Regions from separate parts of the Caulobacter sp. GW821-FHT10A10 genome, predicted to be linked through region 1. Evidence: predicted binding sites of a transcription regulator. Region 1 holds the regulator's gene; each other region holds the start of a gene.
The links. The regulator LexA, encoded in region 1, represses DNA repair genes until DNA is damaged. The targets are predictions, from matches to a motif close to ATGTTCNCNANNTGTTCT.
Positions count from the first base shown of each region.

Region 2: a site for LexA is predicted at 5,199-5,216, ahead of AC07NS_RS08780 (YifB family Mg chelatase-like AAA ATPase). Genes of this name have one in related genera too.
Region 3: a site for LexA is predicted at 3,419-3,436, ahead of uvrA (excinuclease ABC subunit UvrA). Genes of this name have one in related genera too.

Region 1 is NZ_JBWKNV010000008.1:258,064-267,783, forward strand. Features, by position in the region: gene gltA (citrate synthase) at 36-1,316, opposite strand; gene gltX (glutamate--tRNA ligase) at 1,384-2,805, opposite strand; gene AC07NS_RS21870 (ComEC/Rec2 family competence protein) at 2,984-5,044, shown strand; gene AC07NS_RS21875 (isocitrate lyase/PEP mutase family protein) at 5,098-5,856, shown strand; gene AC07NS_RS21880 (TonB family protein) at 5,857-6,237, opposite strand; gene AC07NS_RS21885 (bifunctional helix-turn-helix transcriptional regulator/GNAT family N-acetyltransferase) at 6,359-7,282, opposite strand; gene lexA (transcriptional repressor LexA) at 7,424-8,131, opposite strand; gene lepB (signal peptidase I) at 8,436-9,221, opposite strand; gene trpC (indole-3-glycerol phosphate synthase TrpC) at 9,308-9,720, opposite strand, start outside.
Region 2 is NZ_JBWKNV010000002.1:827,287-837,006, forward strand. Features, by position in the region: gene AC07NS_RS08770 (AmpG family muropeptide MFS transporter) at 1-994, opposite strand, end outside; gene AC07NS_RS08775 (response regulator) at 1,030-2,568, opposite strand; gene AC07NS_RS08780 (YifB family Mg chelatase-like AAA ATPase) at 3,590-5,125, opposite strand; gene gshB (glutathione synthase) at 5,247-6,200, opposite strand; gene AC07NS_RS08790 (SirB1 family protein) at 6,465-7,280, opposite strand; gene AC07NS_RS08795 (YraN family protein) at 7,277-7,681, opposite strand; gene rsmI (16S rRNA (cytidine(1402)-2'-O)-methyltransferase) at 7,678-8,550, opposite strand; gene hemW (radical SAM family heme chaperone HemW) at 8,609-9,720, opposite strand, start outside.
Region 3 is NZ_JBWKNV010000010.1:161,127-170,846, forward strand. Features, by position in the region: gene AC07NS_RS23765 (esterase/lipase family protein) at 1-163, shown strand, start outside; gene AC07NS_RS23770 (nucleoside 2-deoxyribosyltransferase domain-containing protein) at 253-741, shown strand; gene AC07NS_RS23775 (ABC-F family ATP-binding cassette domain-containing protein) at 875-2,467, opposite strand; gene AC07NS_RS23780 (hypothetical protein) at 2,597-3,268, opposite strand; gene uvrA (excinuclease ABC subunit UvrA) at 3,528-6,437, shown strand; gene AC07NS_RS23790 (hypothetical protein) at 6,515-7,447, opposite strand; gene AC07NS_RS23795 (hypothetical protein) at 7,533-8,393, opposite strand; gene AC07NS_RS23800 (hypothetical protein) at 8,396-9,175, opposite strand; gene AC07NS_RS23805 (hypothetical protein) at 9,259-9,720, opposite strand, start outside.

The DNA of each region.
Region 1 (9,720 bases):
AGGCCTTTCCGTAATTCCGAAGCCGGAAGAAGCGCTTAGCCGCGCTTCTCGACGTCGATGTAGTCGCGCTGGGTCGAGCCCGTGTAGAGCTGACGCGGACGACCGATCTTGCGGGTCGGGTCCTCGAACATTTCCTTCCACTGGCTGATCCAGCCGACGGTGCGGGCCAGGGCGAACAGCACGGTGAACATGTTGGTCGGGAAGCCCATCGCGCGCAGGGTGATGCCCGAGTAGAAGTCGATGTTCGGGTACAGCTTGCGCTCGATGAAGAACGGATCGCTCAGGGCGATCTTTTCCAGCTCCATGGCCACTTCGAGCAGCGGGTCGTTGATGCCCAGCTGGCCGAGGACCTCGTGGCAGGTCTTCTGCATGACCTTAGCGCGCGGGTCGAAGTTCTTGTACACGCGGTGGCCGAAGCCCATCAGCTTGTGCTTGCGCGCCTTCACGCCCTCGATGAACTCGGGGATCTTGTCGACGGTGCCGATCTGCTCGAGCATCTCCAGGGCTTCCTGGTTGGCGCCGCCGTGCGACGGGCCCCACAGGCAGGCGATGCCGGCGGCGATGCAGGCGAACGGGTGAGCGCCCGACGAACCGGCCAGACGGACGGTCGAGGTCGAGGCGTTCTGCTCGTGGTCGGCGTGCAGGATGAAGATGCGGTCCATGGCGCGGGTCAGGACCGGGTTCGGCTTCCAGTCCTCGGCCGGGACCGAGAAGCACATGCGCAGGAAGTTTTCCGAGTACGACAGGTCGTTGCGCGGCGACACGAACGGCTGGCCGATCGTGTACTTGTAGGCGCGAGCGGCGATCGTCGGCATCTTGGCGATCAGGCGGTGGGCGCTGATCTCACGCTCGCGGGCGTCGTCGACGTTCATGCTGTCGGCGTAGAAGGCCGACAGGGCGCCCACGGCGCCGGTCATGACGGCCATCGGGTGGGCGTCGCGACGGAAGCCTTCGAAGAACCGGTCGAACTGCGCGTGCAGCATCGTGTGGTAGGTGATGTTGTTCTCGAACTTGGCCAGTTCGGCGGCCGTCGGCAGTTCGCCGTTCAGCAGCAGGTGGCAGACTTCGAGGAACGACGACTTCTCGGCCAGCTGGTCGATCGGATAGCCGCGGTGCAGCAAAACGCCGGCTTCGCCGTCGATATAGGTGATCTTGCTCTCGCACGACGCGGTCGAGGTGAAGCCCGGATCGAAGGTGAAGTGGTCGCTTTCGCCATAGACCTTGCGGATGTCCAGAACGTCCGGACCCGTGCTGCCCTTGAGGATCGGCAGGTCGTAGCTCTTATCGCCGATCGTCAGCGTGGCTTTGTCGGTCATGCGAGAGACCCTTTCAATAATGGAACGATCAGTCCAGTTTTGTATTTCGCGGGTGCGTTATAGCGCCTCATGCGCGCGACGCCAGCGCGTCGTCAAGACGCCCCAGCGACTCGTCACGACCAAGGGCGGTCATGATCTTGTTCAGGTCGGGCGCCTGGGCCCCGCCGGTGAGGATTCCGCGCAGCGGCGGGCCGAACTTGCCGAAGCCGACAGCCTCCGATTCCGCGAACGATTTCAACAGCGTCTCCAGCTCCGAAACGCCCCAGACCGGAGCGGCGGCCAACTGGTCACGAAGTCGTGCGAGGCGCGCGACCGTTTCCTCGGAAAGCTGCTTGGCGGTTTTTTCTTCGAGCGTCAGCGGGCGCACCTTGAGCGCGAACGCCACGTGTTCACCCAACTCCAGGATGGTCTTGGCGCCTTCCTTGACCTGCGGAACGGCGCCGGCGATGCGCGCTTCGGCGTCGGCCGGCAGGTCGGTCCCGGCGGCGGTCAGGGCCTTCAGCGTCAGGGCGGTCAGGCGCGCGTCGTCGGCCTGGCGCAGGTGCTGGCCGTTGATGAAGTTCAGCTTGGCCCAGTCCAGGCGGGCAGGGGCCTTGACCACGTCCTTGACGTCGAACCAGCTGATCGCCTGTTCGTCGTTGAACACCTCGTCGTCGCCGTGGCCCCAGCCCAGGCGCGCCAGGTAGTTGCGCATGCCCTCGGGGATGTAGCCCATGTCGGCGAACTCGCCGACGGCCTGCGCCCCGTGGCGCTTGCTGAGCTTGGCACCGTCGGGGCCGTGGATCAGCGGGATGTGGCCGAAGGCCGGCACGGTCCAGCCATTGGCCTGGTAGATCAGGGTCTGGCGGGCGGCGTTGTTCAGGTGGTCGTCGCCGCGGATCACGTGGGTGACGCCCATGTCGTGGTCGTCGACCACGACGGCCAGGTTGTAGGTCGGGGCGCCGTCAGCCCGCAGCAGGACCAGGTCGTCGAGATCGGCGTTGTTGAAGGTCACCGGACCCTTGACCTGGTCGTCGACCAGCGTCGTGCCCTCGGTCGGGCCCTTGAAGCGGATGACGTGCGGCAGGCTGGGATCGTTGGGCGGCGGTGCGTCGCGCCAGGGCGAGCGCAGGGCCGGGCCGCCGGCCCGAGCCAGTTCGCGCGCGGCGGCCAGCTCCTCGACGGTCATCCAGCAGCGATAGGCGCGGCCGGCCGCCAGCATCTCCTCGACGACGGCCCGATGGCGGTCGGCGCGGCTGTACTGGAAGACGACTTCCTCGTCGGACTTCATGCCCAGCCAGTCGAGGCCTTCGAAGATCGCGGCCACGGCCGCTTCGGTCGAACGCTCGCGGTCGGTGTCCTCGACGCGAATAAGGAACTTCCCACCCGTATGGCGTGCATATAACCAGTTGAACAGCGCCGTTCGGGCGCCGCCGATATGCAGGAAGCCGGTCGGCGACGGGGCGAAGCGGGTGACGACGCCGCTGGGGGCGGGGGAGGAACTGGACATAGGCTTCGAAGCTGACGGTCTGGAGGCCGCGGGGGCGGCGGGAGGCTCGGCGGCTGCGCGCGACGCAAGCGCCGGCCGCTGGGCGGCGCGTCTTAGCACGGCCGTTCGAAGGTGTCCTAGTCCCGCGGCGCTCGCTTCACAGGCGATCGATGAGGCAAGGCTCAACGCCGGCCGCTGGATGCTGTGGGCGCCGGTCGCCTTCGGCCTGGGCGCGGCCGGCTATCTGGAGCTGAAGGTCGAGCCGTCCTGGTCGCTGCTGGCCCTGGTCGCGCTGGCCTTGGCCGTGCTCGCCATCTGGAGCCGGGGCTGGCCGCGCTGGAGCGGCCTGGCGATTCCCATGACCCTGGCCGCCTTCGCGGCTTCGGGCGGCTTGGCCGGCAAGATCCGCTGCGACCGCGTCGCCGCGCCGGTCATGCCGGTCGAGCGGAGCGTGCGGGTGATCGACGGATTCGTCGTCGACGTGGTCTCGCCCGGCGCGGCCGGACCACGCCTGCTGATCGCGCCGGTGTCAATCTCACGGCTTTCGCCTTCAGCCACGCCCACCCGGATCCGCGTCAGCCTGGCCGAGGGCGAGACCGCGCCGTCGCCCGGTTCGCCCCTGCGGCTGAAGGCCATGCTGTCGGCCCCGCCGCCGCCAGCCGCGCCCGGGGCCTACGACTTCGCCCGCGACGCCTGGTTCAACGGCGTCGGCGGCGTCGGCTTCGTGGTCGGCCAGATCGAGGACGCCGCGCTGGATCCGCCGCCCTGGCGGCTGCGCCTCTCCATGGCGATCAACGCCGTGCGCTGGGACCTGGCCTCGCGCATCGTCGCGCGCCTAGGGCTGGACAGCGGCGGCATCGCCGCGGCCATGGTCACCGGCCACGAGGCCTGGGTGACGCCCGAACAGACCGAGGCCATGCGCGCCTCGGGCCTGGCGCACATCCTTTCGATCTCCGGCCTGCACATGGCCATCGTCGGCGGCTTCGTGTTCGCGGCCGTGCGACTGCTGATCGCGGCCTGGCCGTGGGTCGCCCTGCGGGTCTCGGGCAAGAAGATCGCCGCCGTGGCCGGTCTGGCGGCCGTCGGCGCCTACCTGATCATCTCCGGCGCGCCGCCGCCGGCCCTGCGCGCGGCGATCACGGCGGCCGTGGCTTTCCTGGCGATCCTGGCCGACCGCCAGGCCGTCAGCCTGCACGGGCTGGCCCTGGCGGCCCTGATCATCCTGGTCGCCCAGCCCGAGTCGGCCGGCGCGCCCGGCTTCCAGATGTCGTTCGCCGCCACCGCCGCCCTGGTCACCCTGGCCGAGGCCTGGCCGCGCCAGCCGCGCGAGATCTCGGTGCCCTGGCCGATCCGCTTCACCCAGGCCGCCATGGGATGGCTCGCCATCAGCGTCGGGGCCAGCTTCGTGGCCGGCATGGCCACCGGCCCCTTCGCCATGCAGCACTTCAACCGCGTCGCCGTCTGGGGCTTGCCGGCCAACCTGGCGGTGTCGCCGCTGTCGTCCTTCGTGATCATGCCGTTCCTGGCGGTCGGGGCCGTGCTGGAGCCGCTTGGCCTAGGCGCGCCGTTCCTGGCCGTCGCCGGCTGGGGCATAGACGCCATGACCGCCATCGCCCGCTGGTTCGCCGGCGCCCACGGCGCCCAGCAGGTGGTCGCCAGCGGCCCGCCCTTCACCCTGGCCCTGTCGTTCCTGGGCATCATGCTGCTGTGCCTGTGGAAGGGCCGGCTGCGCTGGCTTGGTGTTCCGCTGGCTCTCGCCGTCGCGCTCTGGCCGCGCCCGGCGCCGCCCGACCTGTGGATCGCCGCCGACGGCGCCACGGCCGCCGCGCGCCGGGGCGGGGAGGCGGTGCTGCTGCGCCCCGACGCCCGCCGCTTCGGCGCCGATCTCTGGGCCCGTCGCCGGGGTCTGACGCCCATCGCCGGCAAGGACTTCGCCTGCGACCGCGTCTCCTGTGCGCCGCTCGCGTCGGCCCCGGTCGCCGTCAGCCTGTCCTGGACCCGCCGCGCGCCCGACTACGCCGGCCTGCAGCGTCTCTGCGCCGGGGCGCAGGTGGTGGTGTTGCGCGGACCGCGTCCCGCCGTCCTGCCGGCCGCCTGTCACGACGCCGTCGTGCTGGCGGGCGAGGATTTCGCCGCTCGCGGTTCGGCCGAGCTCTGGCGCCGCCGCGACGGCTGGTGGATCGTCTGGGCCCAGCCCCTGCGGGGGAGGCGTCCCTGGGTGACGACTGCTGACAGAATTGCGCAAGAACCGGGCGGATAACGCCAGCTGACCGGTGTAGCCGGCCCTCTGCTTTCTCGAGTGAAGGACTACCGATGACCGACGCCGCCAACTTCGCCGCCCGCCGCGCCGCCTTCCGCGCCCTGCACGCCGACGGCTTCTTCGTCCTGCCCAATCCGTGGGACGCCGGCGGCGCGGTCCGGCTGCGGAAGCTGGGCTTCAAGGCCCTGGCCTCGACCAGCGCCGGCATGGCCTGGTCCTGGGGCCGCGCCGACGGTGAGGTCACGGTCGATGAGGTGCTCGAGCATCTGCGCGCGCTGGTCGCCGCCACCGACCTGCCGGTCAACGCCGACTTCGAGGCCGGTTTCGCCGACGCGCCCGAAGGCGTCGCCGCCAATGTCGCCCGCGCCGTCGAGACCGGCGTCGCCGGCCTCTCGATCGAGGACCGTATCGGCAAGGATCTCTACGAGCTGCCAGACGCGGTCGCCCGCATCGCCGCCGCCCGCGCCGCCATCGACGCCTCGGGCCAGGACGTGATCCTGGTCGGCCGCACCGAAGGCTTCCTGATCGGTCGCGACGACCTCGCCCCGACCATCGAACGGCTCAAGGCCTATGCCGACGCCGGCGCCGACTGCCTCTACGCGCCGGGCGTGACGAAGTACGACGACATCGCCGCCATCGTCGCGGCCGTGGCGCCCAGGCCGGTCAACGTGCTGCTGTGGGGACCCGACATGAAGCTCGCCGACCTGCCGGGCCTGGGCGTGCGCCGCGCCAGCACCGGCGCGGCCCTGGCGGCGGCCGCCTGGGCCGGTTTCGACGCGGCGGCCAAGGAACTGGCCGGTCTGGATCGCTGATCAGCGGACAGTGATGTCCGGAGCGCCGCGACGGATGCGGTATTCGAGCGTGATCAGCAGATCGCGGCCGGCGGTCGGCCGTCCGTCCCGCGTGACGGCGTCCACGTCGTGCCTGGCCAGCAGCTTGAGGGCGGCCAGACCAAATTCGGGGCTGTTTGACGGTGTTACGTTCAGCACGGCGCAGTTCGTCAACACGCCCTTGCTGGCGATCGTGCAACGCGCCTGGACGTCTCCAGTCCTACCAACCCGCATGGCGCGATCGGGATAGAAGCCGCCGAGCTGGCTGGAGGCGTGGAACCCGATGTCCGCGAGCGTCAGCGGCGGTTCGGCCGCCGGCGCTTGCAACGCCAAGGCCAGCATCACTCCGATCATCGCGGTCATCCCCTCTGGCATCCCCTCTCTGGTTGTCGATCGTGGCTAGGACGCTTCGGGGGTGAGGTTCGAGGGCGCGGACCTGCCAGGTTCGCGCTCCTGCGCCGTCATCGGTGCGGTTCGACCCGCTCTAGAGGAGCTCCAGCGACCAGATCTGGTCGACCAGGTCGTGGCCGAACTGGCGGCCCGGCGTTTCGCGGACCAGTTGGAAACCCGCCCGTTCATAGAGCCGACGAGCGGCGGTCAGGGCGCTGACGGTCCAGAGGTCCAGCCGTTGGTAGCCGAGCGCGCGGGCGCGGGCCACGCAGGCCTCGACCAGCCGTCCGCCCACGCCCAGTCCGCGCGCCTGCGCTTCCACATAGAGCAGCCGCAGCTTGGCGACGCCCGGCGCATCGCCGCGCACCAGGAAGATCGAGCCGACCATCCGGCCGCCGGCCTCCGCGATCCAGGCGTCGTCCCGGGTAGGATCGAAGTTGTGGTGGAAGTCGGCCAGGATCCCCGCGACCAGCGCCTCGTAGTCGCCGTTCCAGCCGTACTCGGCCGTGTAGAGGGCCTGCTGGCGGGAGGCGACGAGGCCCAGGTCGCCAGGCCGCAGGGCCCGCAGCGTCACCTCCGGCGCGCCGCCCTCGAACACGTCGTTGATCGCGCCGGCCGCCTCGATCAGGCGCGCCCGCTGCAGCGGATGCAGCCCCTCGATCAGGGCGCCGACGCTGGCCCGGGTGTTGGCCTCAAGAGCCGCGAAGGTCGCGCGGCCCTCGTCGGTCAGGGTCAGCAGCTGGTGGCGGCCGTGCGCCGGGTTTTCGCGCGCCGTGACCAGGCCCCGCTCGGAGAAGCGCTTGATCGTGCGGCTGACCTGGGCCGGATCCAGGCGCAGGGCGCGGGCGAGGTCGGCGGCCACGGGATCGGTCCGGTTGGCCAGTTCGTAGAGGACCCGCGCCTCGCTCAGCGTGAACGGGCTGCCGTCATAGCTGGCGTCCAGCAGGCCCAGGCGGCTTGTGTAGACGCGGTTGAAGGCCCGCAGGGTGGCGACGTCGGTGTCGTGGCGATCGGTCATGCGGCCTCCAATGTTGATCGCGTCAATATTGGAGTTTTGTTGATTGAGTCAACACAAGCGTGAGGGGCGCTTCTCGCAACGAAAAGGGACGCGACCTTCCGATCGCGTCCCTTCGAAATCCCGGCCTTCAGGCTGTCGCCGTCAGTGATAACGACGGATCAGGCCCACCAGCTTGCCCTGCACCTCGACCTGGTCGGGGCCGAAGATGCGGGTCTCGTACTTGGGGTTGGCCGCTTCCAGGGCGATCGAGCCGCCTTTCTTGCGCAGGCGCTTCAGCGTGGCTTCCTCGCCGACCAGGGCGACGACGATCTCGCCGCTGTTGGCCGTGTCGCCCTTCTTGATGATCACATAGTCGCCGTCGAGGATGCCGGCCTCGATCATCGAGTCCCCCTGCACCTCGAGGACGTAGTGCTCGCCGCCGCCCAGCATGGTCTCGGGCACCGGCAGGCGGTCGCGTTCGTGCTGGATGGCGTCGATCGGCGTGCCGGCGGCGATGCGGCCCAGGATCGGCAGCTCGCGGCTGTCGTTGGCGACCGGCAGGGTCGGGGCAGGGGCCGAAGGAGCGGGGCCGCCGCCTTCCAGCACCTGCGGCCGGAACGCGCCTCGGCCCTTGGGCGGGGCGGCCGTCGTGGCCTGCTGCGGCAGCTTCACCACCTCCAGCGCCCGGGCCCGGTGGGCTAGGCGACGGATGAAGCCGCGCTCTTCCAGGGCCGTGATCAGCCGGTGGATGCCCGACTTCGACGCCAGGTCCAGGGCCTCCTTCATCTCGTCGAAGGAGGGGGAGACGCCGGTCTCCTTGATCCGTTCGTGGATGAACATCAGCAGCTCGTGCTGCTTGCGGGTGAGCATGACGGCCTCGCAAGTCGTCGCGGAACAAACCGCAAACCTTTCGAGTGTTCTCTAGGTGTTCTTGGTTAAGGTCAAGTGAATTACAGCGACCGGCGTTCTGCCAATTTGCTTGCAGCGCCCATGTCAGGACCTGCGTCCTAAGCGACTGATTTTACGCCGGATAAGTCCGCCGTTCTCAGTCGGTCGCGCAGGGCCGCGAAGACGAACCGAGCCGTGATTTTCCGTAGACGGTGCGATCGCGCCGCGCCCGAAGCGCCGAGAATATCACCGCCGATACCGCGATTCCCGGCCCGCGGCCCCTGATTCACAGCCGCTGGAAAGACCGATTCCATCGCGGGCCGGCGCCGCTTTCCCACGAGAACACCACCATCTCGGCCCGGCCGACCAGGTTCTCGAACGGCACGAAGCCCATACCGATCTGCGCGGGCAGATTGGCGTCCACGGCCGGGTTCCAGGCGCAGCGAGCCTGGCCGGGCGGGATCGGGCCCGGGTCGAAGCGGCTGTCGAGCGAGTTGTCGCGGTTGTCGCCCATCACGAAGTAGCAGCCCTCCGGCACGCGATAGACCGCGGTGTTGCCGGCCGCCGTGCGCGGGCCGTAGCTGTTGATCAGGTGGGTCCCGCCACCCGGCAGGGTCTCGGCGAAGTGCTCGGTCGGCAGCACGCCGAACGGCGTGTCCTCCATCCGCGTCCCCAGCGGCCGCAGAGCCACTGGCGCGCCGTTGATGCGCAGCACCCCGTCCACCACCTGCAACTCGTCGCCGGGCAGGCCGATCAGGCGCTTGATCACGTCGGTGCGGCCATCGCCCGGTTTCTTGAACACCACCACGTCGCCGCGCGCGGGCTCGCGGCCCATCAGCCGGCCATGGCCGATCTGCGGGCTGAACGGCGCCGAGTGGCGGCTCCAGCCATAGGCGAACTTGTTCACGAGGATGCGGTCGCCGATCAGCAGGGTCGGCTCCATCGAGCCGGACGGGATCAGGAACGGCTGGCACAGCACGGTGCTCGGCACGACCACGATGGCCGCCGTCAGCGCCAGGGTCTTGGCCCATTCGATCAGATGGGTACGAAGCGACGTCTTGCCGGCGGTCATGCGAAAAGCCCCTCGATGTCGAACACCGAGGGGCATTGAGAAGCGCGAGCTTGGCCGAAACGTGGCCGAGCGCCGTTACGGGAAGTCTAGCCGATCAGCTCGCGCGTGGCGGCCGTGACGTCGGCCTGGCGCATCAGGCTTTCGCCGACCAGCATGGCCGTGGCCCCGCAGGCTTCCATCCGCACTACGTCGGCATGGGTGAAAAGGCCGCTCTCGGTGACCAGCAGCGAGCCGGCCGGCGCCAGCTGGGCCAGGCGCTCGGTCACGGCCAGATCGACCACGAAGCTCTTGAGGTCGCGGTTGTTGACCCCGAACAGGGTGGCGCCCAGCTTGCCGGCGCGCTCAGTCTCGGCCTCGTCGTGCACCTCGACCAGGGCGTCCATGCCAAGGCGCGCGGCCTCGGCCATCAGCTCGGCCGCCAGGGCGTCGTCGATCATCGCCAGGATCACCAGGATGGCGTCGGCGCCCAGGGCGCGGCTCTCAGCCACCTGCCACGGGT
Region 2 (9,720 bases), on a different contig from region 1:
CCGAGAAGCGGGTCGTGAACTCCTTCAGCGGCTCGCCGAAGGCCTTGGACATGTAGACGCCAGGCTTGGTGCGCAGCCCCGGGATCGGCCAGGCGGCGATGACGATGACGCCCAGGCCGACCAGGGCGCCGAAGAGTTGCAGCCAGACGCCGTTGGGCTTGGCGGTCCAGGCGTCGGCCAGGGCCTCGCCCCCGACCAGCTTCGACAGCAGGCTGGCGTCGCCAGCCAGGCCCGAGCCCAGGATCAGGGCCCCTAGGGCGATGATCGCCAGGCGCAGCAGCCATTCGGCGACGACCAGGACCTGGGGTTGGGCGACGTCGTCGGTGTGGATCGGGCGGATGGTGTGGGCGGCCTCGCGCGGCGCCCACAGGGTGGCGCCGAGGCCGATCAGCACGGCAAGGGCCATCAGGGCGTAGGAGAAGTTCCAGCCGAAGCGCTCGGCCAGGAGCAGCGGCACGGCGCCGGCCATGACCATGGCCCCGCGATAGCCCCACTGCACGGCCACGGCCATCGGGCCCTGGCGCTCGGCGTCGGCCACCTCGATGCGCCAGGCGTCGATGACGATGTCCTGGCTGGCGGTGAGAAAGCCGGTCAGCACCGCCAGGGCGGCCAGCAGACCCAGATTGGTCGCGGGGTTCAGGGTCGAGATGGCCCAGAGGCCCAGCATGATCCCGGCCTGGCAGACCAGCATCCAGGCGCGGCGATGGCCGAGCAGGCCGTGGAGCACCGGGATCTTCGTCCGGTCGATCAGCGGGGCCCACAGGAACTTCAGCGAGAACGACAGGGTGGCCAGGCTGAAGAAGCCGATCACCGACAGCGACAGGCCAGCGTCCCGCAGCCACAGCGATAGGGTGTCGAAGATCAGCATGTAGGGCAGGCCGGAGGCGAAGCCGAGGCCCAGCAGAGCCAGGGCCCGTCGCTCGCCGAACACGGACAGGGCGCCGAGCAGGCTCTTCTTTGGCGGGGCGCCGGTCGGCGTGGTCTGCTCGGTCATGATCTTCCCCGAAGACGGGGAAAGCGCGCGTCCCGTCAGCGGGCGACCTTGGCGCGCGTCGCGACGTTCGTCCAGCGGCGCGGGCGGTCGGGGCCGGTCCAGCGCGACAGGGCCTCGCGCAGGGCGGCCGGGGTCAGCGGCTTGACCAGGAAATCGTCCATGCCGGCCAGCAGGCACTGGCGACGGTCCTCGTCGAAGGCGTCGGCGGTCAGGGCCAGGATCGGGGTGTCGACGCCCTTGGCGCGAACGGCGCGGGTGGCCTCCAGGCCGTTCAGGCCCGGCATGCGCAGGTCCATGAACACTAGGTCGTAGGTCCCGCGCGACAGGGCGGCCACGGCCTCGTCGCCGCTGGCGATGCGATCGACCGTGCAGCCCTCGCGCTCCAGCAGGGTGCGGGCCAGCAGGGCGTTGATCGGATTGTCCTCGGCCAGCAGCACGCGGGCGCCGGGGGCGGCGGCCGGGGCGATGCGGTCGTCCTGGGCCTCGGCCGGGGCGACGATGGCCTCCAGGGCGGCGTCGATCGGCTTGGCGGCCAGCACCTGCGTGACCAGCGAGGCGCGGCGCAGGGGCTTGATCAGGTAGCCGCTGAAGCCGGCCTTCGACAGGCTGGGGATCAGGTCGCGCTGGTCGGGGGTCAGCAGGGCCACGGCGGCGCGGCCGACGGGCGCGGCCAGCGGCTGGTCGGGACCGGCCAGGGCGGCGTCGATCAGCAGCACGGCCTGGCGTGGCAGGGTCTCGACCTGGGCCAGGTTGGAAAGGTTCTTCACCCAGGCGCCCGAGGCGATGGCCTGAGCGCCGACGGCCTCGCGGACCACCGGGTTGGGCGAGACCACGGCGACGAACCGGCCTTCCAGGGGAGGAGCGGCGTCGGCGGGAGCCTGGCGCTCGAACGGGGCTTCGAACCAGAAGTCCGCGCCGCCGCCTGCGGCTTCGCCCACGCCTGCGGCGCCGTCCATGGCGGCGGCCAGGCGGGCGACGATGGCCAGGCCCAGGCCCGCGCCGCCCAGCTGGGCCTGGTGCGAGGGATCGGTTTGGACGAAGGCTTCGAAGATGCTTTCGCGCTGCTCGGGGGCGACGCCCGGCCCGGTGTCGGCCACCGAGAAGCGCACGCGGCCTTCGCCGACGTCGCGGGCGGTGATCAGCACGCCGCCCTTTTCGGTGAACTTCACGGCGTTGCCGGCGAAGTTCAGCAGCACCTGGCGCAGGCGGCCCTCGTCGGCCAGCAGCGGCGGCAGGCCGCGCTCGACCGCCCAGCCGATCTCGATCTTCTTCTCGTGGGCGCGCGGGCTCATCAGCTCGGCCACCTGGCGCAGCAGGTCCTCGATGTGCACGGGGGCCAGATGCAGCTCCAGCGCCGTGGCGCCCAGGCGCGCGAAGTCGAGCACGTCGTTGACCAGCGAAAGCAGATGGTCGCCGCTCTCGCGCAGGGCGGCGACATAGGAGCGCTGCTCGGCGGTGAGCCTGGTGTTCTCCAGCAGACGCGCCATGCCCAGAACCCCGTTCAGGGGCGTGCGGAACTCGTGGCTCAAGGTGGCCAGCTGTTCGGCGGAGACGGCGTCGCGGGTCTTGGTCATGGCGCGTGAGTGTAGGGGGCGGGTGTTAAGGGGCGGTGGAGGCGAGCGCGGAATCCTTCTCCCCTTGCGGGAGAAGGTGGCGGCGAAGCCGTCGGATGAGGGGTCTCTCAGATGTGAGACCCCTCCACCCGGCCTGACTGCTGCACGCGGTGTTGAGTTTTGAGAGACCCCTCACCCGACCTCCTTCGGAGGCCACCCTCTCCCGCAAGGGGAGAGGGCACGGAGAGGCGATCTCCCGTGAAAACTCACGAAAGCTGATGGGGAGGCGCGGAGCGGCTGGGCGGAGCCCGGAGACCGTGATGTGTTTTAGCGTTTCGGCTTCGTCTGACCGCTCCGCCGCATCATTGGCTCGGAGGGGCCAGAGGCGCGGGTGTTGTTTCAACCCAAGGCCCAGCCTTTCCCCCGGACGGGCAGGACCAACAGCCCCGCGGTGATCCGGCGGCGGCCTCGGCTGATCCTGTTAGGCCGGTTTAGCGATCCCGGCCCTGTCGACCCGCTCGTTTCGTCACGGAACGGCTTGGCGGCCCAATCACGCCTTCTGAGCGATCCTGCAAACCCGCCCTTCCCATGACGCCCCAAGCGGCCCCGCTCGATGCGATCCACAGCCGCTAACTCGGGCCGGTACCAAGAGCCCTCCCCATGGCTGGGATGGGTTTGATTATGGGGCGGCTCGAGAAGGTGGGGATAAGTTGGGGTTATAAAGTTGTAGGGCGTTGAGTTGGTTGGACTCTTTTCCGCGTTCACCGTGTGAGTGATGTGCGTTGAGCCCGATCCTTCTCCCCTTGCGGGAGAAGGTGGCGGCCGAAGGCCGACGGATGAGGGGTTTCTCAGACGGGAGACGCTCCGCCCAGCCTGGCCGCTCCACGCGGCTTTGAGTTCCGAGAGACCCCTCACCCGACCTCCTTCGGAGGCCACCCTCTCCCGCAAGGGGAGAGGGATCGGGAGGAGAGCGGCCAGCTGTTCGGAAGCTGAAAACGGCCCCCCTCCGTCGCTCCGCGACACCTCCCCCAGAGGGGGAGGGTCAGATCGTTTCCATCTCTCCCACCGTGCTTGTCCGCCGGTGGGCGAGGGCTTCGGCGATGTGGACGCGTTTGACCGAGGCCGCGCCTTCCAGGTCGGCGATGGTGCGGGCCAGGCGCAGGGTGCGGGTCCAGCCGCGGGCGGAGAGGCGGCCGGCTTCGGCGGCGCGGGTCAAGAGGGTGCGGCCGGGCTCGTCGAGGGCGCAGATCCGCTCCAGCAGTTCGCCCTCGGCGCGGCCGTTCAGAACCTCCGGCGTGCCGGGCATGACGTCTTCGGCGCGCTCGGCTTGCAGCCGGCGCGCGGCGGCCACGCGGGCGGCGACCTCGGCCGAGCCTTCGCTGGAGGCCGGCAGGGCCAGGTCGGCGGCGGTGACGGCGGGCATGTCGACGGCCAGGTCGATGCGGTCCATCAGCGGACCCGACACCCGGCCCTGGTAGTCGCGCTGGCAGCGTGGGGCTTTTCCGCAAGCGCCGCGCCCGGCCCCGCCGTGGCCGCAGCGGCAGGGGTTCATCGCCGCCACCAGCTGCACCCGGGCCGGATAGCGGATGTGGGCGTTGGCGCGGGCGACCATCACCTCGCCGGTCTCCAGCGGCGCGCGCAGGCTGTCGAGCGCCTGGACGCCGAATTCGGGCAGTTCGTCGAGGAACAGCACGCCGTTGTGGGCCAGCGACACCTCGCCCGGCTTGGCCTTCAGCCCGCCGCCGGTGAGGGCGGCCATGCTGGCGCTGTGGTGGGGGCTGCGGAAGGGCCGGGCGCGGGTGAGCGTGCCCTTGGCGATCAGCCCGGCCACCGAATGGACCATCGAGGTTTCCAGCAGTTCGCCCGAGGTCAGCGGCGGCAGCAGGCCTGGCAGGCGCTGGGCCAGCATCGACTTGCCCGAGCCGGGCGGGCCGACGAACAGCAGGTTGTGGCCGCCGGCCGCAGCGATCTCCAGCGCCCGCTTGCCCTGCTCCTGGCCCTTCACGTCGCGCAGGTCTTTCGCCCGCTCGCCCTCGACCACCGGACCGGGCGCGGGGGCGGAAAGGATCTGGCTGCCCCGGAAGTGGTTGATCAGGGCCACCAGCGAGCGCGGGGCCAGGATCCGCGTGCCGCCCGCCCAGGCGGCTTCCGGCCCGCAGGCCTCGGGGCAGATGAGGCCCAGGTCCATGGCGCCGGCCGCCATGGCCGCGGGCAGGGCGCCGGCGCAGGCGACGATGCGGCCGTCGAGCGACAGCTCGCCCATCGCCGCCCAGCCATCCAGCGCGTCGGCCGGGACCACGCCCATCACCGCCAGCACCGCCAGGGCGATCGGCAGGTCGTAGTGCGTGCCCTCCTTGGGCAGGTCGGCGGGGGCCAGGTTGGCGACGATGCGCTTGCCCGGCATCGACAGCCCGAGACCGGCGAAGGCGCCCCGCACGCGCTCGCGGCTTTCGGCCACGGCCTTGTCGGCCAGGCCGACGACGGCGAAGGCGACCTGACCGCCGGTCAGCTGCACCTCGACGTCGACGCGACGCGCCTCGACGCCCTCGAACGCCACCGTGACGACCTTGGCCGCCATCCCGATCCCCCGGTTTTTGTCCTAGTTATCCACAAGTCCAGCATGGGGACCGGTTCGGAGCAAGAACAAAAATCGAACGTTTTGAGAAAGTGTGACGATTCAGTATACTAGCGCTACTTGTTCAAGCAGAGGTTGATCGGATGGCTTCGATCCGATCCCAGAGGATCGCGGCGGCGTCGATTCCGCTGAACCGCTTCAACTGCTGCGCGCCGGTGGGCGAGGTGACGTTGATCTCGGTCAGGTAGTCGCCGATCACGTCGATGCCGACGAACAGCAGGCCGCGCTTCTTCAGTTCCGGGCCGATGATGGCGCACAGTTCCTTGTCGCGGGCGGTCAGTTCGACGGCCTCGGCGCGGCCGCCGACGCGCAGGTTCGAGCGCACCTGGCCGGCGGCCGGGACGCGGTTGATGGCGCCGACCGGCTCGCCGTCGACCAGCAGCACGCGCTTGTCGCCCTTGCTGACGGCCGGAACGAATTTCTGGGCGATGACCTGCTCGCGGCTGATCATGGCGTGCAGTTCGAGCAGGGCGTCGAGATTGGGATCGTCCGCCAGCAGACGGGCCACGCCCGAGCCGCCGCCGCCGTAGAGGGGCTTCAGGACGATATCGCCGTGGCGGGCGCGGAAGTCGTAGATCGCCTCGTGGTCGGAGGTGATCAGGGTCGGCGGCTGCACGCCCGGGAAGTCGGTGACGAACAGCTTCTCGGGCGCGTTGCGCACCTCGGCCGGATTGTTCACCACCAAGGTGTGGGGGTGGACCTTCTCGAGGAAGTAGGTCGCGGTGATGTAGGCCATGTCGAACGGCGGATCCTGGCGCATCAGCACCACGTCGACGTCGTCCTTCATGTCGAGCACGACGGTCTCGCCGAGCTTGGCGTGCGCGCCCTTGTCGGCGAACACCTCCAGCGGCTGGGCGCGGGCGAAGACGCGGCCGTCCTCCAGGGAAAGCTTGTCTGGCGTGTAGAACCACAGCTTATGACCGCGGTTCTTGGCCTCCATCATCATCAGGAAGGTGGTGTCGGTGTCGATGTTGATCCCCAGGACGGGATCCATCTGGACGGCGACTCTCAGCGACATGACGACTCCGGGGCTTTCTGGACGCCGCACAGGTACACGGTTCCGCGGCGCTGGTGTCTAGTTAAGTCGAAGCTGCGCGATTGCGAGGGGTCTCGTGAGATCCTTCTCCCCTTGCGGGAGAAGGTGGCGGCGAAGCCGTCGGATGAGGGGTCTCTCAGAACGACCCGTTTTCACCCAGCCGATCTGCTTGTCGCGGCGGATCGGGCTTTCGACCCCTCACCCGACCTCCTTCGGAGGCCACCCTCTCCCGCAAGGGGAGAGGGATCAGTTGAGCCGCAGCCGCACCCGCTCCCGCGCCGCCCGGGCGGCGATCGTCGCGCCGCCGTCCAGGGTCTGCGCGCGCGACAGGGCCTGCAGCGCCCCGGCCAGGGCGCCCTGGCCTTCGCGGGCGGCGGCGACGTCGAGCCAGGGGTGGTGGTCGGTGGGGTCGAGCAGAGCGCGGCGCAGGGCCGAGCGCTCGGCGCGAGCCCAGTCGCGGGCCTGCTGGGCGCGGGCGAAGATGTTGTTCTGCAGGCGGATCAGCACGGCGCGGTCGGAGATCGGGGCCATCAGCTGGTCGAGGCGCGCGGCGACGTCGGGCATCAGGCCGGTGCGCAGGGCCCGGCGCGACAGCTCCGACGGCAGCACCACCCGGCCTTCGCTGAACGGATCCAGCGCCAGCGGGCCCTCGTCGGTCTCGATGCGCAGCAGGAAGTGGCCGGGGAAATCGACGCCGAACACCTCCAGCCCCGCCTCCCGCGCGGCGTGGATGTAGAACACACCCAGGGCCACGGGCAGGCCCTTGCGGCGCTCGGCGATGGCGATGACGTCGGCGTTGTCTGGATGGTCGTAGGTCAGCAGGTCGCCGGTCAGGCGCAGGTCGCCGGCCATGGTCTCGGCGATGGCCTCTTCGGGCGATTCCAACTGCAGGCGGTTCTTCAGGCGCTCGACGGCCGAGCGGGCCAGGTCGAGGGCCGGTTGCTCGTCGCGGTCGGGATCGTCGTGCACGGCGCAGGCCGTGGCCGCCTCGAACAACGGGAAGCCGTCGTCGTCGTGCTCGCCGGCGCGGGTGAGGATTTCCTCGGCTTCGTCGCGGGTCATGCCCAGCCCCTCCCGTCATCGGGCCAGGCGTCGGGCACGTGGCGAGGCGGGCGGCCGGGCGACATGGCCAAGAGGTCCAGGCGCACGGCCATGCCCTTCAGCCCGGCGCGCGAGGCCGCGGCCAGCGCGCCCGCGCGACGCAGGCGCATCCGTTGTTCGAAGCTCACCGCTTCCAGCGCCGCCTCCAGGCTCGTCCGGCTCTTGACCTCGACAACGATCAAGACGCGTCCGCGTTGCGCGAGGATGTCGATCTCGCCCGCGCGGGTGGCCAGGCGGAAGCCGAGAATGCGGTAGCCCTTCAGCATCAGCCAGGCGGCGGCGAGCGCTTCGGCCCGGCGGCCGGAGCGTCGGGCGGCCGCGCCGCGCGCACTGCGGATCTCGCGGAAGGGGCCGGCCGTCATCCGGCCTCCTTCAGGGCCAGGGCCTGGCGGTAGAGGTCCTTGCGTGACAGGCCCAGAGCCTTGGCGACCTCTGAAGCGGCCTCGCCCAGGGGCAGGCGGGTCATGGCCTCGCGCAAGGCGGCCTCGGCGTCGTCGGCGCTGGCGGCCTTCTCCTCGCCGGGGCCGACGAGGATGACGATCTCGCCCTTGGGGGCCTCGAAGCGGGGATCGACGGCCAGTTCGCCCAGCGGACCGCGCACGCAGGTCTCGTAGAGCTTGGTCAGTTCACGGCACACCGCGCCCGGACGATCGGCGCCGAACACGGCGGCCATGTCGGCCAGGGTGTCGTCCACCCGCGAGGCGCCTTCGAAGAAGATCAGGGTGGCGCGGACGTTGGCGAATTCCTCGAGGAAGGTCTTGCGCGCGCCACTCTTGGGCGGCGGGAAGCCGGCGAACAGGAAGCGGTCGGTGGGCAGGCCGGCCAGGGTGAGCGCCGCAAGGGCGGCGGAAGCGCCGGGGATCGGGAACACCGGATGGCCGGCCGCGATCGCCTCGCGGGCCAGGCGGTAGCCGGGGTCGGAGACCATCGGCGTGCCGGCGTCCGAGACCAGGGCCACGCGCTCGCCGGCCTCCAGCCGCTCCAGGATGGCGGGGATGGCGCGCTCGGCCACGTGTTCGTCGTGGCGCTCCAGCTTGGTCTTGATGGAATAGGCCGACAGCAGCTTGCCGGTGACGCGGGTGTCCTCGGCCAGCAGCAGGTCGCAGGCGGCCAGCACGTCGAGCGCCCGCAGGGTGATGTCGCGCAGGTTCCCGATCGGCGTGGCCACGAGATAGAGGCCGGGCGCGAGGGGGGCGTCGGACAGGACGGGCGGGGGAAGCAGACGGCTCAAGACGCGGAACTATCCTTGTGCGGGGCGCTCGCCCCCGAGAAGCAGTCGCGAATAGGTATCAGGTCGCCAGCACGGCCGTAAGCCGGTCGAGCACGAGCCGGCCCTGCCGCGTGGCGCGCAGGCGTATCGGGTCATCGACCAGAAGCCCGGACTCGACCAGCGATTTCACCTTGGGCGTGTCCGGACGAAGGTCGAGGGCGGCCATTTCGGAAAAGGCCACGCCGTCGTCGATGCGCAGGCCCAGCAGCAGGCGCTCCTCGGCGGCCTCGACGGCGGAGAGGTCCTCGCGCTCGAAACCGGTTCCGTCGCGGGCCACGGCGGCGATGTAGTCAGCGATCTTGGCGCGGGCGGTGGTGGCGACCTTGCCCGACGGCAACGTCAGGCGGCCGTGGGCGCCGGGGCCGACGCCGACATAGTCGACGCCCCGCCAGTAGACGAGATTGTGGCGCGAGCGGGCGGCCGGCCCCCGGGCGTGGTTGGAGACCTCGTAGGCGTCGAAGCCGGCGGCCTCCAACACCTCCTGCGTCGTTTCGAACAGCTGGGCGGCCAGGTCCTCGTCGGGCGGGACGATCCTGCCGCGCCCCACCGCGCGGTCGAAGGCGGTGCCGGCCTCGATGGTCAGCTGGTAGGGCGAGACGTGCTCGGGTCCGTAGGCCAGCATTTCGGCCAGCTCCTCGCGCCAGGCGGCGTCGGTCTGGCCGGGGCGAGCGTAGATCAAGTCGACCGACAGGCGCGGGAAGAGGCGAGCGGCCGTGGCGACGGCGCGGCGGGCCGAGCCGGCGTCGTGGTTGCGGCCCAAGAGCTTCAGCGAGGCGTCGTCCAGCGCCTGGACGCCCAGCGACAGCCGCGCCACGCCAGCGTCAGCCAAGGCCTCGAAGCGGCCGGCCTCGGCGTCGGTGGGATTGGCCTCGAGGCTGATCTCCAGGTCGTCGGCCGGGCTCCAGAGGGCCTTGGCGGTCGCGATGACGCGGGCGACGGCGGCCGGATCCATCAGCGAGGGCGTGCCGCCGCCGAAGAAGATCGACAGCAGGCGGCGCGGTCCGGTCAGGGTGCGCTGGGCGGTCATGTCGGCGACGATCGCCTCAGCCAAAGCCGCCTGCTCGTCCGTCCGACCCCGGTCACGCACGACGTTGAAGTCGCAATAGGGGCAGATGCGGGCGCAGTAGGGCC
Region 3 (9,720 bases), on a different contig from region 1:
GGTGGCGGCGACGCGCATCGCCGGCATGAGCGACCACGTCGTCCTGCCGGTCACCCACCCGCTGATGATCTTCAATCCCCGGGTGGGCGAGCAGGTGCAGGCCTATCTGGAAACCGGGCGGTTCCTGGACGTGGAAAACGACGCCCTCCGCCGGACCGCGTGACCACCCGGGTGCGCCTGGCGTAAGGACACGGCATGATCCGCCCGTCCCTTCATCGTTTCGCCCTCCTCCTCGCCGCCCTGAGTGTCTGCATGACGACCAACGCCCTGGCCGCCCCGACCGTCGTGACCTCGCCCGAGACCCTGCCCGCCGCGCACGACCGGCCGCGCGTGTTCCTGGGCGGCAGCATCGACATGGGCAAGGCGGTCGACTGGCAGGCCCAGGTGATCGCCGCCCTGGCCGACCAGGACGTGGTCATCCTCAATCCGCGCCGCCCCGACTGGAACCCGGCCTGGAAGCCGGTGGCCGAAGAGCCCGAATTCCGCCGCCAGGTCGAGTGGGAACTGGCCGCCCTCGAAAGCGCCGACGTCATCGTGCTCTACCTGACGCCCGGCTCCCAGGCCCCGATCAGCCTGCTGGAGATGGGCCTGCACGCGCGGAGCGGAAAGCTGGTGGTGCTGTGCCCCGAGGGCTTCTGGCGCAAGGACAATGTCGACATCACCGGCGAGAAGTATGGGGTAAAGCAGGTCGAGAGCCTGGACGCCCTGATCGCCGAGGTGAAGGCGCGGGTGGGGAAGTAGGCCCTTCTCCCCTTGCGGGAGAAGGTGGCGGCGAAGCCGACGGATGAGGGGTCGAAAGGCCTGTCCGATAGTTCTGAGAGACCCCTCACCCGACCTCCTTCGGAGGCCACCCTCTCCCGCAAGGGGAGAGGGATCAGAGGAGCACCTCCCGTTCCACCCCGATCCCGGCCAGGAAATCCGGGTCGTGGCTGACGACCAGCAACGCCCCGTCATAGCCCGCCAGCGCCGCCTCCACGGCCGCCACCGAGTCCAGGTCCAGATGGTTGGTGGGCTCGTCGAGGATCAGCAGTTGCGGCGGGGTCGGTCCCGCGAGCACGCAGGCCAGGGCCGCGCGCAGGCGTTCGCCGCCGCTCAAGGAACCGGCCGGCCGGTCGGCGGCGCTGTTGCGGAAGAGGAAGCGGGCCAGGGCGGCCTGGGCGGCGTTGCGGTCGGCGGCGGGGTGCAGGCGCTGGAAGGCTTCGCGCAGGGTCTCGTCCGGACGCAGAATCGCCAACGACTGGTCGAGCATCACCGCCGGGACGCCGCGCGTGACCGTTCCGGCCGTCGGCGCCAGCATGCCGGCCGCCAGGTTCAGCAGGGTCGACTTGCCCGCGCCGTTGGGACCGCGCACCGCCACGCGCTCGGGGCCGGCGAGGCGCAGGCTGACGCCCTCCAGCACCGGCGGCCTGCCGGGCCAGGCGAAGGCGACGTCCTCCAGCGACAGCACCAGCCGTCCCGCCGGCAGGCCGGTCGGCGGCAGATCAAAGCCCAGGGTCCGTGCGCGCTCGACCCGCTTCTCGGCGCTCTCGACCGCCTCGCGGGCGGACGACTGCAGGCGCTCGGCCAGGCGGCGCTCCTTGCCGCCGGTGTTCTCGGCCCGCTCGGCTCGGGCGCCGAGCAGGATCTTGGGCTCTGATCCCTTGGCGGCGAAGCGCTTGCCGGCGGCGTCGCGGCGAGCCTTGCGCTCAACGGCGGCCTGGGCCTCGCGGGCGGCGCGGCGCTCGTCGCGCTCGGCGCTGTCCAGGGCCCGGCCGGCGGCCTCCACCTCGGCCGCCTTGCGCTCGGCATAGAGGTCGTAGCCGCCGCCGTAGCTGGCCGCGCCCAGGCTGGAGATCTCGACGATGCGGTCCATGCCACGCAGCAGCGAGCGGTCGTGGCTGGCGACGATCGCCCCGCCCTTCCAGCGGTCGAGCACCTCGCCCACCAGATCCCGCGCCTGGGCGTCGAGGTGGTTGGTCGGCTCGTCCAGCAGGATCAGGTCGGGGGCTGCCAGCAGCAGGGCGGCCAGGCCCGCGCGGGTCTGCTGGCCGCCGCTGAGCGCGCTGGCGGGCCGGTCGGGGTCGAGACCGGTCAGACCGACCTCCGCCAGGGCCTCGTCCAGCCGCGTGGACAGGGTCCAGTCGGCCTCGGCGAAGTCGGTGTCGTCGCCTTGCCCCGCCTCGATGCGGGCCAGCCGCCGCCAGGCCGCGCCGACGCCCAGGCGGTCGGCGAGGATCGCGTCCGGCGCCAGGTCGGGCGTCTGGTCGAGCACGCCGATCGTGCCGGCGCGGGCGATCGTCCCGGCCAGGGGGGCGCGCACGCCGGCGATCAGCGCCAGCAGGGTCGACTTGCCCGCGCCGTTGCGACCGACCAGGCCGACGCGCTCGGCGCCGACCGACAGGTTCAGGTTTTCGAAGAGGACGCGGCCGTCAGGCGCGGCGGCGGAGACGGAGTCCAACGTGATGAAGGCCAAATGGGCGACAGGCATGGGAAACCACGAACAGGGAAACGGGAAGGACGAAGCGGTCTTCCGTCTGGCTGATCATGGCGGCCTCCATCAGGGGTGGAGCCGGGCTTCTACGCCCGCGAACCGGGTTCGGCAAGCTGGGCCGCGAGGTCAGCAGATCCCGTCGCGCAGGCGCGGCTGCGACGCGCGGCCGGCGCGATAGGCGCCGCAGCGGGCCTGCTTGCGGGCGTCCTCGGCGAAGGGCGGCGGGGGCGGCGGCAGGCCGCGGGGTACGAACCTGGCCGGCGGCGGGGCGGGACGGCCCACGGGTCCCATCCGCGGCGACGGAGCCTTGGCGGCGAGACTTCCCCAGCACCTGTCCTTCTCCTCGTCGGTCAGGTGCTCGCTGCTGAGGCCCTTGCAGGCCCGGTGGTAGCGGCCCCAGCGGAAATCCGGATTGCCTTCCGTCAGCTTCCAGCGATCAACCGCCTTGGGATCGACGCGCCAGGCGGGATCGATCGACGGTGCGGCGGGTCCAGGCGGTCCGGCGGGCGACGCCCCCTCCCCTTCGCCCGGCGTGGCGGGCGCGGCGCCGTCGGGACTGGTCCGAGGTTCGGAAGCGCTTGTCGCCGAAGGCGAAGACGACGCCCTGGCCGCTCGTTTCGGCGCGGGCGGCGGGTCTTCCTCCTCCGTGCGATCGAGCTCCACCAGCATGGCCGGCGGCTCCACCGGCGGCGCCCCGCGCTCGACCAGCGACAGCAGACCGATCAGCAGCAGGTTGGCCGCCAGCCCCGCCGGAGCCGCGACCGCCCACCGTCCGACCGCCCGTCGCCCCCGCCGCATCGCCCCGCCACCCCAGATTGCTCTGATGGCGCATGCTCACGCTTCGATGGCGTCCGAAATTCGACCGCGCGGCGCCCGCTTTGCGCCCTCCGGACCGCCCGCTGCTGACATTTGATGTCAGCAGGACTGGCAGCAGGATGGCTGCGGCGTTTGTTCGCATGTTGTTCTTGTGTTAATGCCGCGCCAGAGCCCTACATATAGCCGCTGCGCCGCGCCTCGCGCGTGGCTCCCAATCCGACCTTCGAGCGTTCCGGACACCATGGCCGAGCAACTGAACTTCATCCGCGTCCGCGGCGCCCGCGAGCACAATCTCAAGGACGTCAGCGTCGACATTCCGCGCGGCGAGCTGGTCGTGCTGACCGGCCTGTCGGGCTCGGGCAAGAGCTCGCTGGCCTTCGACACCATCTATGCCGAGGGTCAGCGCCGCTATGTCGAGAGCCTGTCGGCCTACGCTCGCCAGTTCCTGGAGCTGATGAGCAAGCCGGACGTGGACCTGATCGAGGGCCTGTCGCCGGCCATCTCGATCGAGCAGAAGACCACGTCGCGCAACCCGCGCTCGACCGTCGGCACGGTGACCGAGATCCACGACTACATGCGCCTTTTGTGGGCGCGGGTGGGGGTTCCCTACTCGCCCGCCACCGGCCTGCCGATCGAGAGCCAGACCATCAGCCAGATGGTCGACAAGATCACCGCCCTGCCCGAAGGCACGCGCCTCTATCTGCTGGCCCCGGTCGTTCGCGACCGCAAGGGCGAGTACCGCAAGGAGATCGCCGAGTGGCAGAAGGCCGGCTTCCAGCGGCTGAAGATCGACGGCGAGTACTATCCGATCGAGGACGCCCCGGCCCTCGACAAGAAGTTCAAGCACGACATCGACGTTGTCGTGGACCGCGTGGTGACCAAGGCCGGCATGGAGCAGCGTCTCGCTGACTCCCTCGAGCAGGCCCTGCGCCTGGCCGACGGTCTGGCGGTGGCCGAATGGGCGACGATCGACGAGGGCGAGAAGGAGCCCAAGCGCCTCCTGTTCTCCGAACGCTTCGCCTGCCCGGTCAGCGGCTTCACCATCGCCGAGATCGAGCCGCGGCTGTTCTCGTTCAACAATCCGGCCGGCGCCTGCCCCACCTGCGACGGCCTGGGCGCGAAGCTGGCCTTCGACGCCGATCTGATCATCCCGGACAAGGACAAGACCCTGCACAAGGGCGCAGTCGCGCCCTGGGCCAAGGGGCCTTCGCCGCTCTACACCCAGACCCTTCAGGCCCTGGCGCGCCACTACGGCTTCTCGATGGACGAGCCCTGGTACAAGCTGCCGGAAAAGGCCCGGACCGTGGTGCTGAACGGCTCCAAGGGCGAGAAGATCAAGTTCACCTACGACGACAACGCCCGCAAGTACGAGGTCGACAAGCCGTTCGAGGGCGTGCTGCCGAACCTGGAGCGCCGCTGGCGCGAGACGGACAGCTCGTGGGTGCGTGAGGAACTGGGCCGCTACCAGTCCGACACCCCGTGCGAGGCCTGCGGCGGCAAGCGCCTGAAGCCCGAGGCCCTGGCCGTGAAGGTGCACGGCCTCGACATCGCCGCCGTCTCGAACCTGGCCATCCGCCCGGCCCGCGACTGGTTCAGCGCCCTGGAAGGCCACCTCTCCGATAAGCAGCTGGAGATCGCCCGGCGGATCCTGAAGGAGATCAACGACCGCCTGCGGTTCCTGGTCGATGTCGGTCTGGACTATCTCAACCTGTCGCGCGGCTCGGGCACCCTGTCGGGCGGCGAGAGCCAGCGCATCCGCCTGGCCAGCCAGATCGGCAGCGGCCTGACGGGCGTGCTCTACGTGCTCGACGAGCCGTCGATCGGCCTGCACCAGCGCGACAACACCCGCCTGCTCCAATCGCTGCAGGGCCTGCGCGACCTCGGCAACTCCGTGCTCGTCGTCGAGCACGACGAGGAGGCCATCCTCACCGCCGACTACGTGATCGACATGGGTCCAGCCGCCGGCGTCCACGGCGGCGAGATCGTCGCCGAGGGCAAGCCCGAAGAGATCATGGCTAACCCGGCCAGCGTCACCGGCCAGTACCTGACCGGCGCGCGCGAGATCGCGGTTCCGGAAGAGCGCCGCCCGATCAACAAGAAGAAGATGCTCAAGGTCATCGGCGCCAAGGGCAACAATCTGAAGGACGTCACCGGCGAGATCCCGGTCGGCACCTTCACCTGCATCACCGGCGTCTCGGGCGGCGGCAAGTCGACCTTCACGATCGAGACCCTCTACAAGGCCGCCGCGCGCCGCCTGAACAACGCCAGCGACGCCCCGGCGGCGCACGAGCGCATCGAGGGCCTGGAGAACTTCGACAAGGTCATCGACATCGACCAGTCGCCGATCGGCCGCACCCCGCGCTCCAACCCTGCGACCTATACCGGCGCTTTCGGCCCGATCCGCGACTGGTTCGCCCAGCTGCCGGAGAGCAAGGCGCGCGGCTACGGCCCGGGCCGCTTCAGCTTCAACGTCAAGGGCGGCCGCTGCGAGGCCTGCCAGGGCGACGGCGTCATCAAGATCGAAATGCACTTCCTGCCCGACGTCTACGTCACCTGCGATATCTGCAAGGGCAAGCGCTACAACCGCGAGACCCTGGACGTGCTGTTCAAGGGCAAGACCATCGCCGACGTGCTGGACATGACGGTCGAGGAGGCCGCCGACTTCTTCAAGGCCGTGCCGCCGATCCGCGACAAGATGGAGACCCTCAAGCGCGTGGGCCTCAGCTACATCAAGGTGGGCCAGCAGGCGACGACGCTGTCGGGCGGCGAAGCGCAGCGAGTGAAGCTGTCCAAGGAGCTCAGCAAGCGCGCCACCGGCCGCACGCTCTACATCCTCGACGAGCCGACCACCGGCCTCCACTTCGAGGACACCAAGAAGCTGCTGGAGGTGCTGCACGAGCTTGTCGACCAGGGCAACACCGTGGTCGTCATCGAGCATAACCTGGACGTCGTAAAGACCGCCGACTGGCTGCTGGACTTCGGTCCCGAGGGCGGCGACGGCGGCGGCCAGATCGTCGCCGTGGGCTCGCCCCAGGACGTGGCCAAGGTCGAGGCCAGCTGGACCGGCAAGTACCTCAAGGAGCTGCTCGACCGTCATGAGGAGCGCCGGCTGGCGCGGGTGGGCGAGCTGAAGAAGAGCAAGCGGGCCTGATACGAAGAAGGGCGGCGGGTCACCCCGCCGCCCTTTCTCTTTCTACCGATCCCCCCTCAGGGAAGGGCTCGCCGCGATCAGACGACGAAGGGGCCGGTCGCGTTCGGATCGATCGTCGATTCAGGCTCGGAAATCTCGCGGTAGATGACCGGCGCCGGCGTGTACATCGTGACGCCCGACAGGACGGCCATCAGTCCGCCCAGCGCCAGCTGCAACACGCCCATGGGGGTTAGAAAGGTCTCCAGCGAACTGAAGTCCGGCTGCACGAGCTTGGCCGCCGACGCCATGTTTCCGCCGCTCAGGGCCGTGCCCAGGGCGAAGATGATCGCCATGATCAGCAGATAGACGATCACCGCCATCACGAACGCTACGAAATAGGCCCCGAACAGCGGCCAGAAGCGTCCGGCGGTGAGCGGAAGCGCGCGGAAGAGCACGATCCGGCGCTCTGCAAAGGTCTGCACCCCGGCCAGCGAGAGCCGCACCCCGGCATAGGCGATACCGCCCAACAGCGCGATGAAGAAGACGAGACCAAGCAGGGCCGCCAGGGGCTTGGAGATGATCGCGAAGATGCCGACGACGACGCCCAGCACGAAGGCCACGCCCAGGGCGCCGACAGTGATCAGAAGCCAGATCAGGAAGCTGACCGCGATCAGCCGCAGCTCGTCGGCGCCGAAACGCAGCGCGGCGTAGGTCCGCTCGGCCGGGCGCAGCACCGTGCGGTAGACCGCCCCTTGCAGCACGCCGTAATAGACCAGGATGTAGACGATCGAGAGCAGCAGGAACGGCCCCATCTGGACCATGGCCTGGCGCACTTCCTCGGTGTCGGTCTGGCCGCTGAGCTGGGCCGCGGCCAGCACCTGCATCTGCGGGCCGAAGAAGATCAGGCTGACCAAGTTCAGGCTCGCCGAGGCGATCGTGGCCAGCAGGATCCACACCGCCACGGCCTTGAAATGCTCGCGCACCAGGACGAAGCCGGAGATCGCCGCGTCCGTCGCCGAAAAGGTCTTCATCGTGGTTCCTAGCTCGCCCGGTCAGTGCGTTTCAGAGGGCAGGAACGCGTAACAAGCTTCGTTGGCCAGGGACAGAGCCCGGGCCTCAAATATCCGGGTGCAGCTGGCGATAGGCGCGGGCCGGTCCGGCGGTCAGGATCACCGTCTGGACGGTGAACATCAGCGGCGCGATCAACACGTTGGTCAGCAGGCCCAGCAGCACGAACAGCTTGGAGCCGCCGCCGACCAGGGCGATGACGCCGGTCAGCAGGCCGCCGACCAGCGAAAAGACGATCGGCGTCAGCACGAAGGCCATGAACAGGTTCAGCACGAACATGCCCAGCAGGCCCCAGAAGTGGCCGTGGGTCAGCACCCAGGCCTCGCGCAGGTTGATCTTGCCCTCGGCGAAGGTCTGGGGCGACAGCAGCGACAGCCGCACCCCCACCCACATCGACAGGCCGATGACGCCCAGGCCGCCGAGGAAGGCGATCCAGGCCGCGACGCTGCGGGCGCCCGCGCCGGCCAGGGTGGCGGTCAGCAGGGTCACCAGGCCGCTGGGAATGGCGGTGACGAACAGGGCCGCGGCCCAGGTGATCAGGGCCACGACGAACAGCCGGACCTCGTCGGCGCCCAGGCGCAGATAGGCCCCGCGGCTCTGCTCGGGGTGCAGCACCGAACGCAGGATGGCGCTGGCCAGCACCGCGCAGATGGCAGCCGCCAGCAGGATCAGCAGGGCCATGGCCCCGCCCAGGTGCGCGATCAGGTCCAGCACTTCCTTGGGGTCGGCGGTGAAGCGGGTCTGGGCCAGGTCGCGCCGCACCTCTTCGCCGAAGGCGACGGCCAGCAACACCCACAGCAGGATCAGGGCGGCCCAGTAGAAACCGCCCCAGGCCAGCAGCGAGGCGGGGTGGCGGCGCATGGTGCGCGGCCCTTCGAGAGCGGCGGCGATGGGCGACAGGGCGATCATGGTCAGGCTTCCGGCCGCTCGGCGACGGCCAAGCTCGGGCCGTGTCTGTAGACGTGGACGCAGGCCGCCGTCCAGGCCGGCGCGACGCAGAAATAGTAGAGCCCCACGGCGACGGCCTGCAGCGCCAGGGCGGCGGGTCCGTCGAGAGCGGTGCGGCCGCCCACGGCGATCACCACGCTGGGCAGGTAGAACACCAGGCCCAGGGCCACCAGCAGGCCGGCGCGGCCCTTGGTCAGGTCGAAGGCGCTGAGCACCTGCAGCCGTCCGGCGGCGATGCTGGCGGCCGGGGCCAGCGACAGACGGGCGGCCAGCCAGGCCAGGACCGCAAGGCTGGCCAGCGGCGCGAGACTCGCGGCGAAGGCGGCCACGGGGCCCGACAGCGCGGCCTTCCAGGCCTCGGACGAGGTGGCGTCGAAACCGGGCGCGGCGGCGCGGGCGACGCCCAGGGACACGGCCCCGACCACCACCAGCAGCACGGAGATCACCACCAGGAAGATCAGGGCGAGCAACAGCTGCACCCCGGCCATCAGCGCCTCTTCACGCCCCCAGCGCAGGCCGGCCAGGCCCGCCGGGCGGTCGAAGGCGGCGCGGTAGAGGGCGCCATAGGCCAGGGCGGCGGCGAGGAAGTCGGCCAGCAGCACCCAGCCGCCGCCAGCGAAGCGTCCGGCCAGTCCGAGCAGGCTGGCCGCGGCCAGGGCTGCCCAGGTGCGGGGCGCAAGACGGGTCACGCCGGTGATCCCGGCCCGCGCCGTCGCGCCGATCGCGATCGATGCCTCGCCCATTTCGCTCCCAAGCCCTCAGCCGCCGGCACTCTAGCCCGCGTCGCGCCATCAGACGACGAGTCGGCGCGGGCGTGGCGTGGATTTTACGCCGGCGTGGCCTCGGGGCCGCTTTCGACCGGCGGTTCGGGCGGAGCGGGCGGCGGCGGCGGCGCGGCGGCCTCCCCAGCGGCGGTCGCGGTCAGCTGTTGATAGGCGCTGGCCCACGGCGCGATGTAGATCGTCAGCACGACCGACTGGATCAGCGCCAGGACCGGCGCGGCCACGACCAGCCACGGCCAGAACCGTTGCAGGAACTCGTCCGGTCCGGCGATCTTGGCCAGGTCCTGCCACGACCCGGCAAGGGCCAGGGCCCCGACGATCAGCACGACCAAGCCCACGACCATCTCCAGGGCCATGACCAGCAGCGTGGCCAGCAGCGCCATGCCCAGCAGGCGCAGCGACGAGCCCTTGGTCAGGCTCCAGGATTCGAACAGCACCAGGCGACGGCCGGCGAAGGTCATCGGCCAGGCCATCGACAGCCGCAGCAGCGCCCAGACGATGGCGAC